One region of the Williamsia sp. SKLECPSW1 genome, then DNA from elsewhere that is predicted to be linked to it. Evidence: predicted binding sites of a transcription regulator. Region 1 holds the regulator's gene; the other holds the start of a gene.
The links. Region 1 encodes LexA, which represses DNA repair genes until DNA is damaged. Its sites were predicted from a motif close to CGAACANNTGTTCG; they were not measured.

Region 1 (8,940 bases):
GTGACCGAGGTCGTCGCGGGACAGACCGTCACCAGTCACCCGGCGCTGCGGGTCGTCGACGGTGGCGTCACGACAGTCCTCGAGACGACACGCGCTGCGGCCCGCGCGTCGACCCGTCGGGCGATACTCCGCCTCCTCCAGCTGTCCATCCCGCCGCTCAAGCAGTCCGCGACAACGGATCTGCCGGTGGCGCATCGCCTCGCCCTGTCGCAGAGTCCCTACGCCACGCTGGACGCGCTGCTCGCCGACTGCACCCTCGCGGCCATCGTCGACGCGGCGGGATCCGTCGACGACATCCGGGATCCGGATGCCTACGCCGCCCTGCGCGCACGGGTCGCCGGCGTCGCGGGCCGGGACGCGCGCACCATCCTCGCCTCCACCGCGGATGCGATGACGCGTCTGCCGACGATCCATGCCGAACTCGCCCGCCTGGGCGACACCCGCGCGACCCGTGACGTCCGCGAGCAGCTTGCCGAGCTCGTCCACCCGGGGTTCGTCGTCGACACGCCGGCCGACCACCGCCCGCGGCTGAGCGCATACCTCGACGCGGTCGTCGTCCGCCTCCAACGGCTCCCCGCGTCGGCGGCGAAGGACGATCGCGGCATCGACATCGTCGAGAGGGTCGTCGACCACTGGGCGGTGACAGTCGCGCGGTGTTCACCGACACGGCGGGACGCGGTGAACGAGCAGGCGCACTGGCTCGTCGAGGAGTTGCGCGTGGGTGTGTTCGCAGAGCGGATCGGGACGGCGTTCCCGGTGTCGGAGAAACGGGTCCTACGGGCGATCGACGCCCTGGCCGCCTGAGCCGCTGCTCGCACCGACGTGGCCGGCCGCGCGCAGATCGTCGATCTCGCGCTGGAAGTCCTCGACGGACTCGAAGGAGCGGTAGACCGAGGCGAAGCGCAGGTAGGCGACCTCGTCGAGTTCGCGGAGAGGTGTGAGGATCGCCAGTCCCACCTCGTTGCTGGGGATCTCGGCCGAGCCCGACGCCCGCACGGCGTCCTCGACCTGTTGTGCGAGGAGTGCGAGACGGTCCTCGTCGACGGCGCGTCCCTGGCAGGCGCGGCGCACGCCGCGCATGACCTTCTCCCGGGAGAACGGCTCGGTGACCCCGTTGCGCTTGACCACGGCGAGCACGGCGCTCTCGACGGTGGTGAAGCGGCGGCCGCACTGGGAGCATGAGCGGCGCCGACGGATGGCCTGACCCTCGTCGGCCACACGGGAGTCCACGACACGCGTGTCCTCGTGGCGACAGAACGGGCAGTGCATCGCGACGTCCTCGGAAGTCGGCGGGCCGGCGGCGTGAGCAGGTGCCACGGTGCCGGGCGGACCGGGATGATCCGTACCGGCCGAGGATACCGGGGGCCGGGCGGACGCCGACGTGGTCGGGGCCGCGTCGGGCAGCAGGAGAGGCCACTCGACCGTCGACCCGAGCAGTGCGTACATCGTCACCGACCGAGGGGGACGGAGGTGTCAGTGGGCGTAGCGGGGTGCGAGCAGCGGTTGTCCCGGCGTGAGCGCCGATCCCCCCAGGTGGTTCAGCTCACGGATGTCGGCGACGACCTGCGAGACCGGGGCATCCGGCACGGTGCGTGCGGCCAGCGCGCTGAGCGACTCGCCGCCGCGGACGTGGACCACGCTGCTGCCGACCACGTCGGGCGTGTGCTCCGCGGTGATCATCGACCCGCCGACCACGACGGCCCACACCGCCACGGCGAGGGCGAGACCGGCGAGGAGCGCGGCACCCCACCCGACGTGGGCGGGACGGACGGTGCCGCCACGGCCCGACCCGTCGCGGCACGGGGTGCCGACCGGACGCGCGGAGACCGGGGTCCGGCGGTGCGGACGCGCCGTGGACGGGCGGACCGCCGGTGCGGCCGGTGCCACGGCGGCGACGCGACCACCGCGGTGGGACCGGGGATCCGCCGGGTGCCGACGGGCGGTGCGGGGGCCGGCGGGTGCGACGCGGGCGGACCCGCGGGCAGAGGTGACATCGGGGGCCATGAGGGTCGGGCTCATCGCGATCTCCTTCTCGATCAGGCGTTCGAAAGAACGTGTGTTCGAGTTCTACCACGGCACTCCGACAGGGTCGACACACCGTCGAACAAATGTTTGAAAGTCGTGACCCGGTGCACTACGGTCGGGCTACGAGCAGGACAGATGCACGGACGCGACACGAGCACACCGCCGTGATGCGCCGCCACTGCGAAGGAGAGGACACCGTGTCCGACACGACCATCACCCCCGGCGAGACGACCGCCCCCGCCGAGAGCGCACTGACCGAGCGACAGCTCGAGGTGCTGCGCGTCATCCGTGAGTCGGTCCGTGAGCGGGGGTATCCGCCGAGCATCCGTGAGATCGGCGACGCCGTCGGACTGACCTCGACCTCGTCGGTCGCCCACCAGCTGCGCACCCTGGAACGCAAGGGGTTCCTCAAGCGGGACCACAACCGCCCACGGGCGGTGAACGTCCAGGAGAACGATCCCGGCGACGGCGGCGACAGCGGGGCCACCCCGTTGCCGACGCCGACCTTCGTCCCCGTCCTGGGTCGGATCGCGGCCGGCGGGCCGATCCTGGCCGAGGAGGCCGTCGAGGACGTCTTCCCCCTCCCCCGCGAACTCGTCGGCGACGGAGCGTTGTTCCTGCTGCGCGTGGTCGGTGAGTCCATGATCGAGGCCGCCATCTGCGACGGCGACTGGGTCGTCGTCCGTCAGCAGAACGTCGCCGACAACGGTGAGATCGTCGCGGCCATGATCGACGGCGAGGCGACGGTGAAGACCTTCAAGCGCGCCGACGGCCACGTCTGGCTGATGCCGCACAACCCGCAGTTCGACCCCATCCCCGGTGACGACGCGGTGATCCTGGGCAAGGTCGTGACCGTCATGCGGAGGATCTGACCCGACCGCATGTCAGAATGCTGCGCGGGCCCGAGACCGGTCCGTCGACACACAGCAGATCGGACACCGACATGGCGCCCCTCCCCGCCCGCACACCTCCGCTGAGCCTCGACGGCGCAGTCGTGCTCGTCACCGGTGCGGCGGGAGGCATCGGACGCGCCACCGCCCGGGCCCTGTACGACCGCGGCGCCCGACTGGTCCTCGTGGACCTGGAGCTCACGGCCGTGCAGGACGCCGCGCGAGGCATGGACGACTCCAGGGTCGTCTCCCGCTCCGGCGACGTCACGGTCCGGTCCGACCTGGACGAGGCGGTCGCCGCGGCGATCGCACGATGGGGTCGGCTCGACGTCGCATTCGCCAACGCCGGCATCTCGAGCGGGGACACCGCCGACACCGTGGCGAGCGTCGCCGACGGCACGTTCGAGCGGGTGATCGCCGTGAACCTCACCGGGGTGTGGAACACGGTGCGTGCGGCGCTCCCCGCGGTGATCGAGGCGCGTGGACACGTGCTCGTCACCTCCTCGACCTACGCCTACCTGAACGGCATGGTGAACGCGCCCTACGCCGCGACGAAGGCAGCCGTCGAGCAGATCGGACGCGCCCTGCGCGTCGAACTGAGGCATCACGGGGCCACTGCCGGGGTGTTGTATCCGGGGTGGGTTCGGACGCCGATCGCCGATGTGGCGTTCGGGAAGGACTCGCTGGCAACAGATCTCGTCGCCCGCGCGTTCCCGGGTCCGCTACGGCGCCCGATCGATCCCGATCGCGTGGCGACCGCCGTCGCCGCGGGCATCGAGAGCAGGGCGCCACGGATCCAGGTGCCGCGCCGGTGGATCGGCGTCTCGGCGCTGCGGGGTGTCGTCAACCCGGTGTCCGACGCACTGCTCGCGCGCGACACGACGTTGTCCGCACTGGTGGCCCAGGTCGAGAACCGGTCGGGGCGCGTACGGTCTCACCGCTGAGTCGCGGGTCAGCCCTCGAGCGCAGTTGTCGCCGCGGCGCGCGCGTCGGCCGGATCGGCGGTGGCCAGCACGGCCCGGGCCGCTGCTCGGCAGGTCTCCAGTGTCACCCGCCCGAGAGCCGCACCGACCGCGGCCGCGGCCGTCGGGGCACTCGACAGCGACGTGACGCCCATCCCGACGAGGACGCAGGCGAGCAGCGGATCCGCGGCCGCCTCGCCGCACACCCCGACCGGCTTGCCGACCGCTGCGCCGGCGGCGGCCACCCGGTCGATGAGGGTCAGCACGGCGGGCTGCCACGGGTCGGTCAGCGTCGCCAGATCGGCGGACATGCGGTCCGCGGCCATCGTGTACTGCGTCAGGTCGTTCGTACCGATCGACACGAAGTCGACCTCGGCGAGGATCGCCGGGGCGAGCAGGGCCGCCGACGGGACCTCGATCATCACGCCCGCGACGAGACCGCGCTCGCGGACCTGCGCGGCGAACGCGCGTGCCTCGGCGGCGGTGGCGACCATGGGGGCCATCACCCAGGGTGTCGTGCCCGATCGACGCGCGGCCTCGGCGATCGCGTCGAGCTGGTTGTCGAGCAGGGCCGGGTGCAGCCGACCGACCCGTAGGCCCCGCACCCCGAGCGCCGGGTTGGCCTCCGTGCCGGAGTCGACGAACGCCAGTGGCTTGTCGGACCCGGCGTCCAGCGTTCGGATGACGATCTTCGCCGGCTCCGCCGCGGTCGCGAACGCATCGATGACCTCGCCGTAGAGCGCGGTCTGTTCCTCGACGGTGGGCTCCGACGCGCGGTCGAGGAAGGCGAGTTCGGTACGGAACAGGCCGACGCCGGTGACCGGGTGGTCGGTGGCCGAACGCGCGGATGCGCCGTCCTGGACATTGGCGAGGATCGCGACCTCGGTGCCGTCCGCGGTTCGACCGGGGCCGCTCCACCGCGCGATCTCGGCGGCGACACGACGGGAGTCCTCGACGGCCGCTGCCGCCGTGGCGTCGTCGGGCGAGACCGTGATGCGTCCGGTCGCACCGTCGACGAGGACCGTCGATCCCGCCGCGACACCCTCGAGGCCGGACACGGCCACGACGCAGGGGATCCCGAGTTGCCGGGCGATGATCGCCGTGTGGCTGGTGGGACCGCCGAGCCGTGTGACCAGTGCCGTCACCACCGCGGGATCGAGGCCGGAGGTGTCGGCGGGAGCGAGATCGTCGGCACACAGGACGACGGGGTGGTCGGGGCGGGCGATACCCGGCTCCGGCTCGCCCGCCAGTTCCGCGAGCACCCGGTCCCGGACGTCGTGCAGGTCGGTGACCCGCTCGGCCATCAGCCCACCGAGCTTGGTGAAGACGGCCGCGAACTGCTCGGTCGCCGCCACCGCTGCGTTCGGGGCGGGCTCACCCGCACGGATCGCCTGCTGCGCGGCACCCAGCCACCCCCGGTCCTCGGCGAGCGCCGCAGTCGCCGACAGCACCTCGGAGGCGACCCCCGTCGCCGCGGACGCGCGGGCACGCAGGCGGTCGGCGACAGTGGCCGCGGCCGCGACGAAACGCGCGCACTCGGCGTCGACGTCGGCCGGCGGCGTCCCCGGTCCGGGCAACTCCGGTCGCGCACCGGGCCACATCACCGGCGCGTACGCGACGCCCGCGACGACGGGGGTGCCCACGAGCGTGGTGTCGGCGTCCGGGGACGTGGTGGCGGTGCTGTACGCGGTCATGGGATTCACCTCTGGCTGGCGGGCGTGCTGGGGCGGACGCCTGTTGTCGACAGTGTCCCCGGCCTGAGCGGCCGGTTGCTGTGATTCAAATTACAAGAAATGCTTGACTTGTCAACACAGTCAAGCGTAAACAGAAGCGAACCAACACGCAGTACCCACAGAAATCCACATCGGATCTCGACACGGGTGTCAATGACGACAGGAGCCACGGTGTACGCCGAGGAGCGACAGCAGGCCATCGCCGACCAGGTGGCGAGCAACGGCCGCGCGTCGGTGACCGCGCTCGCACGCGAGTTCGCCGTCACCAGCGAGACGGTGCGCCGCGACCTCGCCGCGCTCGAGCGAGCCGGCGCCCTGCGCCGTGTCCACGGTGGCGCGGTGACCGTCGACGCCATCCGGCTCACCGAACTCGACGTCGCCGAGCGCGCCGACTCCCGACCCGACGAGAAGCTCCGCATCGGGGCGGCGGCGTGCCGCTTCATCCCCTCCGACGGAGGGAGTCTCGTCATCGACGCGGGGACCACCACCGTCCAGGCCGCGACCCGCCTCCCCCGCGACCGCGACCTCACCGTGTTCACCAACTCCTTGTCGGTGGCGTCGGCGGTCGCCGAGCACCCCGGGGCCGACCTGTACTTCCTGGGCGGCCGGGTTCGCGGGATCACCCAGGCGGCGGTCGGGTCAGCCCCGCTCACCACGCTCGCCGGCCTCCGCGTGGACGTCGCGATGATCGGTACGAACGGACTGACCGAGGACCACGGACTGTCGACGCCGGATCTCGAGGAGGCCGCGGTCAAGTCCGCGATGATCGCCGCCGCACAGCGGGTCGTCGTCCTCGCCGATTCCACCAAGATCGGTCGCGAGGACCTCCGCAGCTTCGCCCCGATCCACGCCATCGACGTACTCATCACCGACGACGGCATCGACCCCGAGTTCTCCGCTCGGCTGTCCGCCCTGGGTGTCGAGGTCGTGATCGCATGATCGTCACCGTCACGGCCAATCCCAGCCTGGACCGCACCGTGGTGCTGCCCGGTCCGCTCGAGCGCGGGGCGGTCGCCCGCGCGCTCGGCAGCCGCAGCGAACCGGGCGGCAAGGGGATCAACGTGTCCCGCGTCGCCCAGGTCGCGGGTGTCCCGACCACCGCGATCCTCCCGGCACCCGTCGGGGACCCGCTGCTGGTCGCACTCGACGGCGTCGGTCTGCCCTACCGCGCCGTCGACGTCGCGGACGAGGTGCGCACCAACATCACCGTCACCGAGCCCGACGGCACGACGACCAAGCTGAACCTCCCCGGCTCCGCGCTCGACGCGGCGCAGGTCGACGCTCTGACCGCCCTCATCCTCGACGCTGCCGCCGACGCGGCGTGGGTCGCGCTGTGCGGTTCCCTGCCGCCCGGCGTCCCCGCCGATCTGTACCGCCGGATCGCAGGCGCGCTGTCCGCAACCCGCAGCCGCGTCGCCGTGGACACCTCGGGCGCACCGCTGGCGGCCCTCGTGCCCGCGCTCGCCGACGGCTCCGTCGACCTGATCAAGCCCAACACCGAGGAGCTCTGCGAGATCACCGGCGACGACGCGGGCAGTCTGGACTCCGCGGCCGCCGCAGGCGATTTCGGTCCCACCCTGGAGGCGGCGCGGTCGGTGGTCGGGTCCGCCGGGTGTGCGGTGCTGGCCACGCTCGGCGCGGCCGGCGCGCTGCTGGTGACGACCGAGGGCGCCTGGCAGGCGTCTCCCCCGCCGATCGTCCCGGTCAGCACCGTCGGCGCGGGCGATGCGACGCTCGCCGGCTACCTCCTCGCCTCGCTCGCAGGCGCCGGTCCGGCGGACGCGCTCCGCTCGGCGGTCGCCCACGGTTCCGCCGCGGCCGCCCTGCCCGGTACCCAGCCGCCGACCCCCGGGGATCTCGCACCGCATGCGGTGCGGGTGAGCGAGGTGTCCACACCATTCGTCTGACACGCAGACCCCGCCAACCACCGGCGGCGCACACACGGCAACCGCACGACACGAATCACCGATCATCAGCCCAGCGAACAGAAGAGAGCGCCATGTCCACCATCCATCCCGGCCCGGTGACCCCGGGCTCCGACCCCGGGTCGGACGCGATCATCGAGCCGGCCACCGTCGCCCTCGACGTCGACGCCGGAACCGACACGACCGCGGTCATCACCCACCTCGCCGGACTGCTGGTCGCGACCGGCCGCGCCACCGCTGCCGAGGGACTCGTCGAGGCCGCGCTCGCCCGCGAGGCGCAGTCCCCGACCGGACTCCCCGGCGGGATCGCGATCCCGCACTGCCGCACCGACGGTGTCACCCGTGCGAGCCTCGCCTTCGCCCGTCTCGCCCCGAAGGTCGACTTCGGCGCCTCCGACGGCCCGGCGGACATCGTGTTCCTCATCGCCGCCCCCGCATCCGGCGGGTCCGAGCACATGAAGCTGCTCAGCTCGCTCGCCCGCGCACTGGTCCGGCCCGACTTCGTCGAGTCGCTGCGGTCGGCGCCCGACGCGGCGACCGTCGTCGACCTGGTCGGCGACGTCGTCGCCCCGAGGCCGTCGACCACGACTCCCGCCACCACCGAGGCGCCCGCCGTCACGGCGACCGCGCCCACGGCGAGCGGACCGACGGACACCGCGGCCGCCGGGCGTCGCACCTCCATCGTCGCGATCACCGCCTGCCCCACCGGGATCGCGCACACCTACATGGCCGCGGACTCGCTGACCTATGCCGCCGAGCGCGCCGGTGTCGACTTCGTCGTCGAGACCCAGGGCTCGTCGAAGTCCACCCCCGCCGACCCGGCCGTGATCGCGGCGGCCGACGCCGTCATCTTCGCCACCGACGTGGGCGTCAAGGGTCGGGAGCGTTTCGCCGGCAAGCCCGTGGTCGAGTCGGGCACGAAGCGCGCGATCAACGACCCCGACGGCATGATCGCCGACGCGGTCGCCGCGGCCGGCAACCCGTCCGCCGCGCGCGTCGCCGGCACGGCGGCAGCCGCCGGCGGCGCGGCCGCGGCGTCGACCGGCGAGCTGAGCTGGGGTGTCCGCCTGCGGCAGATCCTGCTCACCGGCGTGAGCTACATGATCCCGTTCGTCGCCGCCGGCGGTCTCCTCATCGCCCTGGGCTTCCTGCTCGGCGGCTACGAGATGGCCCTCAAGCCCAACGGCGCCACCGATCCCCTCGGTGCGACGATCGCGCTGAGCAACAGCCTCACCAACCTGCCCTCGGGTGGATTCGCCCAGTACCTCGGTGGTGTGTTCTTCGAGATCGGCTCTCTGGCGTTCTTCTTCCTCGTGCCCGCGCTGGCCGGGTACATCGCCTTCGCGATCGCCGATCGTCCCGGTCTGGCACCGGGTTTCACCGCGGGCTACATCGCCGCAACGGT
Region 2 (8,940 bases), on a different contig from region 1:
GCCGTAGTCACCGACCGCGGCCGTCCAGCCGCGGGGCTTCACGTCGAGCTGTTTGGCCAGCAGGGCGGTGAAGATCTTGGCCTTCTGTTCGCCGAAGCCGGGCAGTGCCTGCACGCGGTCGACGAGGTCCTTGCCCGACGTCGCCTCGGTCCAGATGCGCGTGGTGTCGCCGTCGTACTCGGCCACGACCGTCGAGGCGAGCGCCTGCAGCCGCTGGGCCATGGACCGTCCGTACCGGTGGATCGCCGGCGGGGTGGCACAGAGGTCGGCGAAGCGTTCGGGGTCGGCGACCGCGATCTCCGCCGGGTCCAGGGTGCCGAATCTCTCCAGGATCTTGGCGGGTCCGGCGAAGGCGCGCTCCATCGGGAACTGTTGGTCGAGAAGCATGCCCGCGAGAAGCGCGAACGGGTCCGTCGACAACAGTTCGTCGGCGGCGGGGTCCTGGGCAATGCGCAGCGTCACCATGGCGTGATCGTAATGCGGCCCGCGGGGTACTTCGGCCGGAGTAGCGTCGCCACCGCAGCGACGCGATCGAGACGAGGCAGGCGATGAGCACCACGACACGTTCCTCCGGCACCGACCAGCACGTCGCGAAGGTCATCGGTGTGACCGTCGCCGCGGCCGTCGGCGGCTTCCTCTTCGGGTTCGACAGCTCGGTGGTCAACGGCGCCGTCGACTCCATCCAGGGCCACTTCGGTCTCGGTGAGTTCATGAAGGGCTTCGCCGTCGCGGTCGCCCTGCTCGGCTGCGCGTTCGGTGCGTGGTTCGCGGGACGTCTCGCCGACATGTGGGGACGCAAGCGGGTCATGCTGCTCGGGTCGTTCCTGTTCACCATCTCCTCCATCGGGACCGGATTCGCGTGGAGCATCCCGGATCTGATCATCTGGCGGATCCTCGGCGGTCTCGGGATCGGTATCGCGTCCGTCATCGCACCCGCGTACATCGCGGAGATCTCGCCTGCCCGGTTCCGTGGCGCACTCGGGTCGATGCAACAGCTGGCGATCACCATCGGCATCTTCGTCGCGTTGCTCTCGGACGCACTGCTCGCCGACAACGCGGGGACTGCGTCCAGCGACTTCTGGTTCGGCATCGAGGCCTGGCGGTGGATGTTCTTCGTCGGTGTCATCCCGGCGCTGGTCTACGGGTTCCTCGCGCTGCTGATCCCCGAGTCGCCCCGGTATCTCGTCGGCAATCACCTCGACGAGGAGGCCGCTCGCATCCTGCGCGACGTGACCGGTGAGGCCGAACCCCTGAAGAGGGTCAAGGAGATCCGGCTGACGCTGCGTCGCGAGTCGAAGGTGTCGCTCGGCGACATCCGGGGCAACTCCTTCGGCCTGCACCCCCTGGTGTGGGTGGGCATCTGGATCGCGATCCTCCAGCAGTTCGTCGGGATCAACGCGATCTTCTACTACTCGACCACGCTCTGGAAGTCGGTGGGCTTCAGCGAGAGTCAGTCCTTCCAGACCTCGGTCATCACCGGTGTCATCAACGTCGTGATGACGTTCGGTGCGATCCTGTTCGTCGATCGCATCGGTCGGCGACTGCTGCTGAAGATCGGCTCCGTGGGCATGTTCGCGGGCCTGGTGTTGGCTGCCATCGCATTCACCCAGCAGCAGGGCAGCGGCGACGACGTCACCCTGCCGGGGCACTGGGGTGTCATCGCCCTGATCGGCGCCAACCTCTTCGTCGTCGCGTTCGCGGCGACCTGGGGCCCCGTCATGTGGGTGATGCTCGGTGAGATGTTCCCGAACCGCATCCGCGGCGTCGCGCTCGGCGTGTGCACGGCGATGAACTGGATCGCGAACTTCACCATCTCCCTGCTGTTCCCGCAGGTCAGCCAGAGCCTCGGCCTGGCGTACGTCTACGGGTTCTTCGCCTTCTGTGCACTGATCTCGTATTTCTACGTGCAGTTCAAGGTTCCCGAGACCAACGGCATCGAACTCGAGGACATGGGGCGCGAGCCCGAGGCCGAGAAGACCACGGTCTGAACCGATCGCGCCGCGATCACACTGTGGAGTTGTCAAGGTGCTGATGCGGTCCCGCGGGTGGGCGGGTGCTGGGAAGTGTTGTCGGTCAGGCGGCTGTGGCGTCGAGTCGTAGGGTGCGTCGGTTGTAGGCGGGTTGTGGTTCGCGGCGTGGGTCCACCGACGCGGTTGGTCGGATCCAGGGGTGTCGGTCGGAACCCATGACGATCTCCCACCCCTGCTGATGCACCGCGACGTGGCAGGTCCGGCACAGCAGACACCCGTTGTCACACGTCGTCGCCCCACCCTGTGAGTGGAAGATGATGTGGTGGACGTCGGTCCACGACGCGGGATCCCCGCACTTGATGCAGCACTGATCACGCGCCACGATGGCTTTGCGGGTGCGGCCGGTGAACAGTCGCGCCGCGGGTGAGATGTCGACCGGAGCGGCGTCGACATCGACCGCGATGCGGGTGACCGAGGCGTCGCACGCCAGCAGCGACACCGCCTGATCGGACACACTGCCCATCCACTGCAGGTGCGCCGGCCCGGAGGGCGTGATCCCACAACACTCGGTGTCCGTGGCGGGGATGGTCAGCAGGACCTCGGTCTTCGCAGGCGCCACCAGGCCACCATCACCGAGGGCCCGGGATGCCGCTTCGACCACCTGAACGAACGCGTCGGCGCGGCGTTGGGCCGCCGACCTCGGATCCGGCGTCCCGTCCGGGAGTGGCTTCGGGCGGGATGCCTTGTCGATGCAGGAGATCAACCTCTCCCCGGTCACGACATCGAGATCGAAGGACCCGGTGAGCCGTCCGTCGTCGCGTTGGGTCCAGGACACCTCGTTGAGCGTGCTGTCTTCGGCGACCGGGGTCACTGTCTCCTCCCCATCGTCGCCGGGCTCAGGCTGGTGCTCGAGTGCGATCGCTCGTGCCCGGTCGGCTATCTCCACCGGCGACCGCCCTGCGAGGGCGTGCCCGATCAGGAGCGTCTCCGTCTCGACCGCGAGCTCCGACCCGAGTGGCGAGCGGGTCCGGACCGCGACGTGACGTACCCCGCGGGCGATGGCGTCGGCGAACTCCGCCGAGATCGACCCGTCCCGCACATGCCGAGCCAGCACCGGCAGATGCATGATCGCCCGCCCGAGCCGGATCGCCCGCGACGCCACCACCGGAACACACCCGTGGCGGCGCAGCAGTTCGCGCACCGACATCCCGAATCGCTTCGCCGTGCCCCGGCTTTCGATCTCCCCGGTCAGCGCGGCCAGCACACCGTCCGCAGCGTTACGTGCCGCGACCGCCGCACGCACCCCCGCCAGCAGCACGTCATCGTCCGCGGGCATGGTGCAGTCGCGAACGGCATCAGCGAGACGGTCGACCGCCTCCACCACGGAATCGAACATACATTCGACTCTACCGCCTACCGTTCAGACGTCAAGGGCAAATCGGAACAAATGTGCGATTCACTTCGGCGTAGGACCACCGGCCGGCGCGAGGCCTCGACGCGGCGAATATCAGCGGCGCCGGAACCGTACGGTCCTGCAGACTGTCGGGATGCTCATCTCCGTCACGGCGCACCGATCGCCGGCGCTGACGACGCCGTCAGACCTCGGGTTCCTGCTCCACAAGCACCCGGACCGCGCCCAGTCGTTCCCGGTCTACGGCGGGGTCGCGCACGTCTTCTACCCCGAGGTCAGCGACTCCCTCTGCACCGCAACTCTTCTGGTCGAGGTCGATCCCGTCGCACTGGTACGGGGTCGGGGATCGGCTCGCGACGGGTTCGTGCTCGGCCAGTACGTGAACGATCGCCCCTACGTGGCGTCGTCGCTGCTCGCGGTGGCGATGGGGAAGGTCTTCCGCTCTGCGCTCAACGGTCGCTGCGACGCACGTCCGGAACTCGTCGACACGGCACTCGACCTCACGGTGACGATCCCGGTCGTCCCCGGTGACGACGCGACGGTACGGCGGATGTTCGAGCCCGTCGGATGGGCGGTCACCACGTCGTCAATCCCGCTGGACCCCCAGCGACCGGAATGGGGTGAGGCGCCGTCGGTCTCGCTGAACCTGACCGGGAGCATGCGTCTGCGCGAGGCACTGAGCCACCTGTACGTGCTGCTGCCGGCGCTCGACGACACGAAGCACTACTGGGTGGGCGACGCCGAGGTCGACAAGCTGGTCCGGACGGGATCGGGGTGGCTCGCCGCGCACCCGGAGAATCGGTGGATCTCGCACAGGTATCTCGCGCACCAGCGCGATCTGACGGACAGCGCGGTGGCCCGGCTGGTCGAACTCGACGACGGGACGCCCGACGAGGCCACACCGGTCGACCCGCCCGTCGAGGACACCCGTGACACCCGCCCGTTGGTACGACGTCGGCACGACGCGGTGCTGGACGTCGTGGCGGCCGTCGCGCCGTCGTCGGTGGTGGATCTCGGATGCGGGCAGGGAGCGCTCCTGCGACGGTTGTTGCCGATGCAGGGGATCGATCGTGTCATCGGCACCGATGTCTCCGACTCCGCGCTCGCCACCGCGGCGAACCGCTTGCACGTCGATCAGATGACCGAGCGGCAGGCCGACCGGTTGTCGCTGTACCTGTCATCGCTGATGTACGTCGACGAGCGACTCGAGGGGATGGACATGGCGATCCTCATGGAGGTCGTCGAACACATCGACCCGGACCGTCTACCGGAGGCCGTGGCGTCGGTGTTCGGGTCGATGCGACCGCGCCACGTGGTGGTGACGACGCCGAACGTCGAACACAACGTCCGCTACCCGTCGTTGTACCCCAATGGTTTCCGACACGGTGATCACCGGTTCGAGTGGACGCGGGCGGAGTTCGACGAGTGGGTGCGCGCGACCGGGGACCTCTACGGCTACGACGCCGCCATCACCCCGGTCGGCGACGTCGACGAGACCGCCGGGCCGCCCACCCAGATGGCGGTCTTCCACATCCGCGAACGTCAGGAGGTGACACGATGAGCGACCTCGAGATCCCCGAGCTGTGCCTCGTCGTCCTCGTCGGCATCACCGGGTCCGGCAAGTCCACTTTCGCCGCGACGCATTTCCGGCCGACGGAGGTGATCTCCAGCGACACCTGTCGCGCACTGGTCGCCGACGACCCGACCGACCAGGCCGCGACCGCCGACGCATTCGAGGTGCTCGAGTACATCGCGGCGAAGCGGCTCGGGCGCGGACTGCTGACCGTCGTGGACGCGACGAGCGTCCAGGCGTCGGCGCGGAAGTCGCTGGTCGAGCTGGCACGAAGCCACGACGTCCTGCCCGTCGCGGTGGTCCTCGACGTGCCGGTCGCGGTGGCACTGCAGCGCACCGAGTCCCGGACCGACCGGGACCTCTCGCCCCGCGTCGTGACCCGACAGCACGATCAGCTGCGTCGATCCCTCCGCTCCCTGAAGCGGGAGGGTTTCCGGACCGTCCACGTCCTCGACGGCGTCGAGGCGATCGACGACGCGTCCATCACCCGTACCCGTCTGTTCAACGACCGCCGTGACGACCACGGACCGTTCGACATCGTCGGCGACGTGCACGGGTGTCGGGAGGAGCTGGAGGACCTCCTCGTCCGGCTCGGCTACACGATCGTCCGGGACGGATCGGGTCGCGCCGTCGATGCCGTGCACCCGGATTCGCGTCGCGTCCTGTTCGTCGGTGACCTCGTCGATCGCGGTCCCGACTCGGTCGGTGTGCTGCGTCTGGCCATGGGGATGGTCGGCGCCGGCCACGCCCTCTGCGTGACGGGGAACCACGAGGCCAAACTGGTCCGGGCGCTGGGTCGTCGGGACGTGACGAGAAGTCATGGTCTGCAGGAGACCTTGGATCAACTGGCCGTCGAGGGCGACGACGTCACCGAGCAGGTACGGGCCTTCTGCGATGCACTGGTCGCTCACTACGTCCTGGACGACGGTCGCCTCGTGGTCGCCCACGCCGGTCTGCCGGAGAAGTACCACGGACGGGCGTCGGGACGTGTGCGAGCGTTCGCCCTCTACGGCGACACCAGCGGCGAGACCGACGAATTCGGCCTCCCGGTCCGCTACCCGTGGGCGCAGGACTATCGCGGGTCCGCCGTGGTGGTCTACGGCCACACCCCGGTCCCGGAGGTGGAGTGGGTGAACAACACCCTCTGCGTCGACACCGGCTGCGTGTTCGGCGGATCGCTGAGCGCCCTGCGGTATCCGGAACGCGAGGTGGTCGCGGTACCTGCGCGTGCGGTGCACTACGAGCCGGTCCGTCCGGTCGACGCCGCAGTCGACCGGGACCCGGCGCAGCTCACGCTGTCCGACGTCATGGGTGCGCGGGTCGTCGAGACCGAGCACCTCGGCAGGGTGTCGGTACGCGCGGAGCATGCCGCGGGCGCGTTGGAGGTGATGAGCCGTTTCGCGCTCGCGCCGTCGCAGGTGGTCCACCTGCCGCCGACGATGTCGCCGGTCGACTCGTCGACGCGCGACGGGTATCTCGAACATCCCGACGAGGCGTTCGGGCACTACGCGAGAAGTGGTGTGGCGCAGGTCGTCTGCGAGGAGAAGCACATGGGATCGCGTGCGATCCTCCGGCTCGACCGGGACGGCACCGGGGTGGTCCACACCCGCACCGGCCGGGCGTTCTTCACCCCGGATCGCGAGTCCGCGATCCTCCGACGCGCCGCCGACGCCGCCACGGCGGCGGGGCTGTGGTCGGATCTCGGCGCCGATCGGATCATGCTCGACGCCGAGATCCTGCCGTGGGCGGAGAAAGCGGACGCGATGATCCGGTCGCAGTACGCGCGTGTCGGCGCGGCAGCGACGACGGCACTGCCTGCCGCCGTCGAGCAGGTGTCGCGCGCGGCGGGTCGGGGCGTGGAGGTCGCCGACCTGCTGCGGTCCATCTCCGGACGGGTCGAGACCGCGGCCGCGTTCGTCGACGCCTATCGGCGGTACGCGCAACCGTCGGCCGGCCCGCTCGGCGTGCAGGTCGCGCCGTTCCAGGTCCTGGCGTCGGGCTCGCAGACGTTCGAGACCCGGGACCACCTGTGGCATCTCGACGTCGCCGACCGACTGGTGTCCGCGGACGCCGACCTGTTCCGTCCGACACGTCGTCTCGTCGTGGACACCGGCGACGAGACCGCAACGGGGCAGGGCGTCGGCTGGTGGGAGGAGCTGACCGCCAACGGGGGAGAGGGCATGGTGGTCAAGCCGCTCGCGAACCTCACCCGGGGACGGCGAGGACTGGTACAGCCGGGTGTCAAGGTCCGCGGCCGCGAGTACCTGCGCATCATCTACGGACCCGACTACACCGATCCGGACACGCTCGCGCGGCTGCGCACGCGCAACCTCGCGACGAAACGGTCGCTGGCGCTGCGCGAATACGCGCTCGGACTGGAGGCGTTGCGCCGGTTCACGACCGGTGAACCGGTGTGGCGCGTCCATCAAGCCGTGTTCGCCGTCCTCGCCATGGAGTCCGAGCCGGTCGACGCGCGGTTGTGACGGCGACGGCGTCGATCCTCGCGACGACCGTGGTGCTCGGCACGGTCGTCGGGGTCGGCGTCGTCCCACGGCTGCGGCCCGCGCCCCGGCTCGGTGGCCGCCTCCGCCACCCCGGGCTCTGGCTGGGACTCGTCGTCGCGGCGATGGTCGTCAACCAGGTCCTCGTCACGGCGTACGTCCATCAGGAATGGCGCGACGACACGTCGCGGATCACGCGGTATCTGCCGTCCGGATGGTTCGACATGGCCGACCTCGGGCGGGTCTCGGATGTGCTCCCGGCATGGCCGTGGACGGTGTTGCACGTGCAGGCGGCACTGGAACTGCCGTTCGTCGTGCTGGCGCTCCTGGTGGTGGCCCGGTGGTTCGGGCCCGCGGAGTTCGCGCGTCTGACCGCGGCACGCTGGTGGATCTCGGCGTCGTTCACCGCGACGTTCTGTCTGATCGAGTGGGATCTGCGCAACCCGTACACGATGGGGGACATCGTGATCCGGGTGATCGCCGGAGTGGTGCTGCCGCTGCTCCTACCGCTGCTGGGGGCCGGCGACGGCCGTCCACGCGGACTCCTCGTGCTCGCGGTCTCCGTCGGCGCGTTGGGGTGTCTGGTCCTCGCCGGCTACGACGTCCTCACGCTGTACAACCTCGGACACGTGCGGCGGTGGCTCGTCCCGGTGATCGCAGCGGCCGCTGTCCTCGGTGTCGCCCGCCGGTGGGCGGCGCGGTCACCGGCCCGTCCCGGCCCGGTGACCGCCTGTGCGATCGCGAGTCTGGGATGGTTCGTCGTCGTGTTCGCCGTGCCCTCGCTGCCGGTCCGGTACGGGTTCACCTTCGGCACGGCCTGGCTGTCCGCCGCGGCGGGCACAGTGAGTGTCCTGGTCGCGGTCGGGCTGGGGTGGGATCGTCGGCGGTGGCGTGCACTCTGCGGTGCGGCAGCCCTCGGTGGGCTGGGTGCCATCGTCGGTGTGGTGGCGACGTCGACGCTCGTCGAGGCCCGATTGCTCGCCGCCGCCGTCGGATTCGTCGTCGGCGCCGCCGTCGCCTGTGCTCTCGCGGATCGGCGGCGACCGGGAGAACCCCGCACGGACGCCGATTCGCCCGCCGCGAACACGCAGCGGGCGAACCGATCTCGAGGAGGGCGTGGGGTCCCTCTCAGGCGTTGGTGATCCCGACCATCGGAAGGAAGAAGCAGCTGCGGCCGCCGTTGTCCACGGTCCCGAAGACGGCCGAGAGGACGGTGCCCTTGCCGGTCGTCACCGGGGCGAGACGGCTACCCGCGGGCGCGATGGTGTCGACGATGCCCGCCAGGGTCTTGGCGGCCATGTCCTTGATCGGCGACGGCGGGACGTTCGCCAACCACGCGTCGACCAGGGTCTGTCCGGCCTTGCCCATCTGCGCGATGCCGAACTTGCCGGTGGCCGTGTTGAACCACGCGACCTGCATCCCGGTCGCGGTCTGGTCGCTGGTGACGCCCGCGGGGACGAACCCGTAGAGGGTCTGTCCGTCCTT

Region 2: ACXVUM_RS01215 (DUF222 domain-containing protein) is a predicted target of LexA. The motif match lies at 3,411-3,424, and genes of this name have one in related genera.

Annotation. Positions count from the first base shown of each region.
Region 1 covers NZ_JBTGLI010000002.1:495,417-504,356, forward strand. Annotated here, with positions in the region: gene hrpA (ATP-dependent RNA helicase HrpA) at 1-804, shown strand, start outside; gene nrdR (transcriptional regulator NrdR) at 775-1,269, opposite strand; gene ACXVUM_RS18175 (LysM peptidoglycan-binding domain-containing protein) at 1,474-2,019, opposite strand; gene lexA (transcriptional repressor LexA) at 2,193-2,897, shown strand; gene ACXVUM_RS18185 (SDR family NAD(P)-dependent oxidoreductase) at 2,969-3,859, shown strand; gene ACXVUM_RS18190 (putative PEP-binding protein) at 3,868-5,571, opposite strand; gene ACXVUM_RS18195 (DeoR/GlpR family DNA-binding transcription regulator) at 5,782-6,549, shown strand; gene ACXVUM_RS18200 (1-phosphofructokinase family hexose kinase) at 6,546-7,517, shown strand; gene ACXVUM_RS18205 (PTS fructose transporter subunit IIABC) at 7,610-8,940, shown strand, end outside.
Region 2 covers NZ_JBTGLI010000001.1:247,686-256,625, reverse strand. Annotated here, with positions in the region: gene ACXVUM_RS01225 (HhH-GPD-type base excision DNA repair protein) at 1-465, opposite strand, end outside; gene ACXVUM_RS01220 (sugar porter family MFS transporter) at 549-1,988, shown strand; gene ACXVUM_RS01215 (DUF222 domain-containing protein) at 2,074-3,366, opposite strand; gene ACXVUM_RS01210 (3' terminal RNA ribose 2'-O-methyltransferase Hen1) at 3,518-4,942, shown strand; gene ACXVUM_RS01205 (polynucleotide kinase-phosphatase) at 4,939-7,437, shown strand; gene ACXVUM_RS01200 (hypothetical protein) at 7,434-8,597, shown strand; gene ACXVUM_RS01195 (hypothetical protein) at 8,584-8,940, opposite strand, start outside.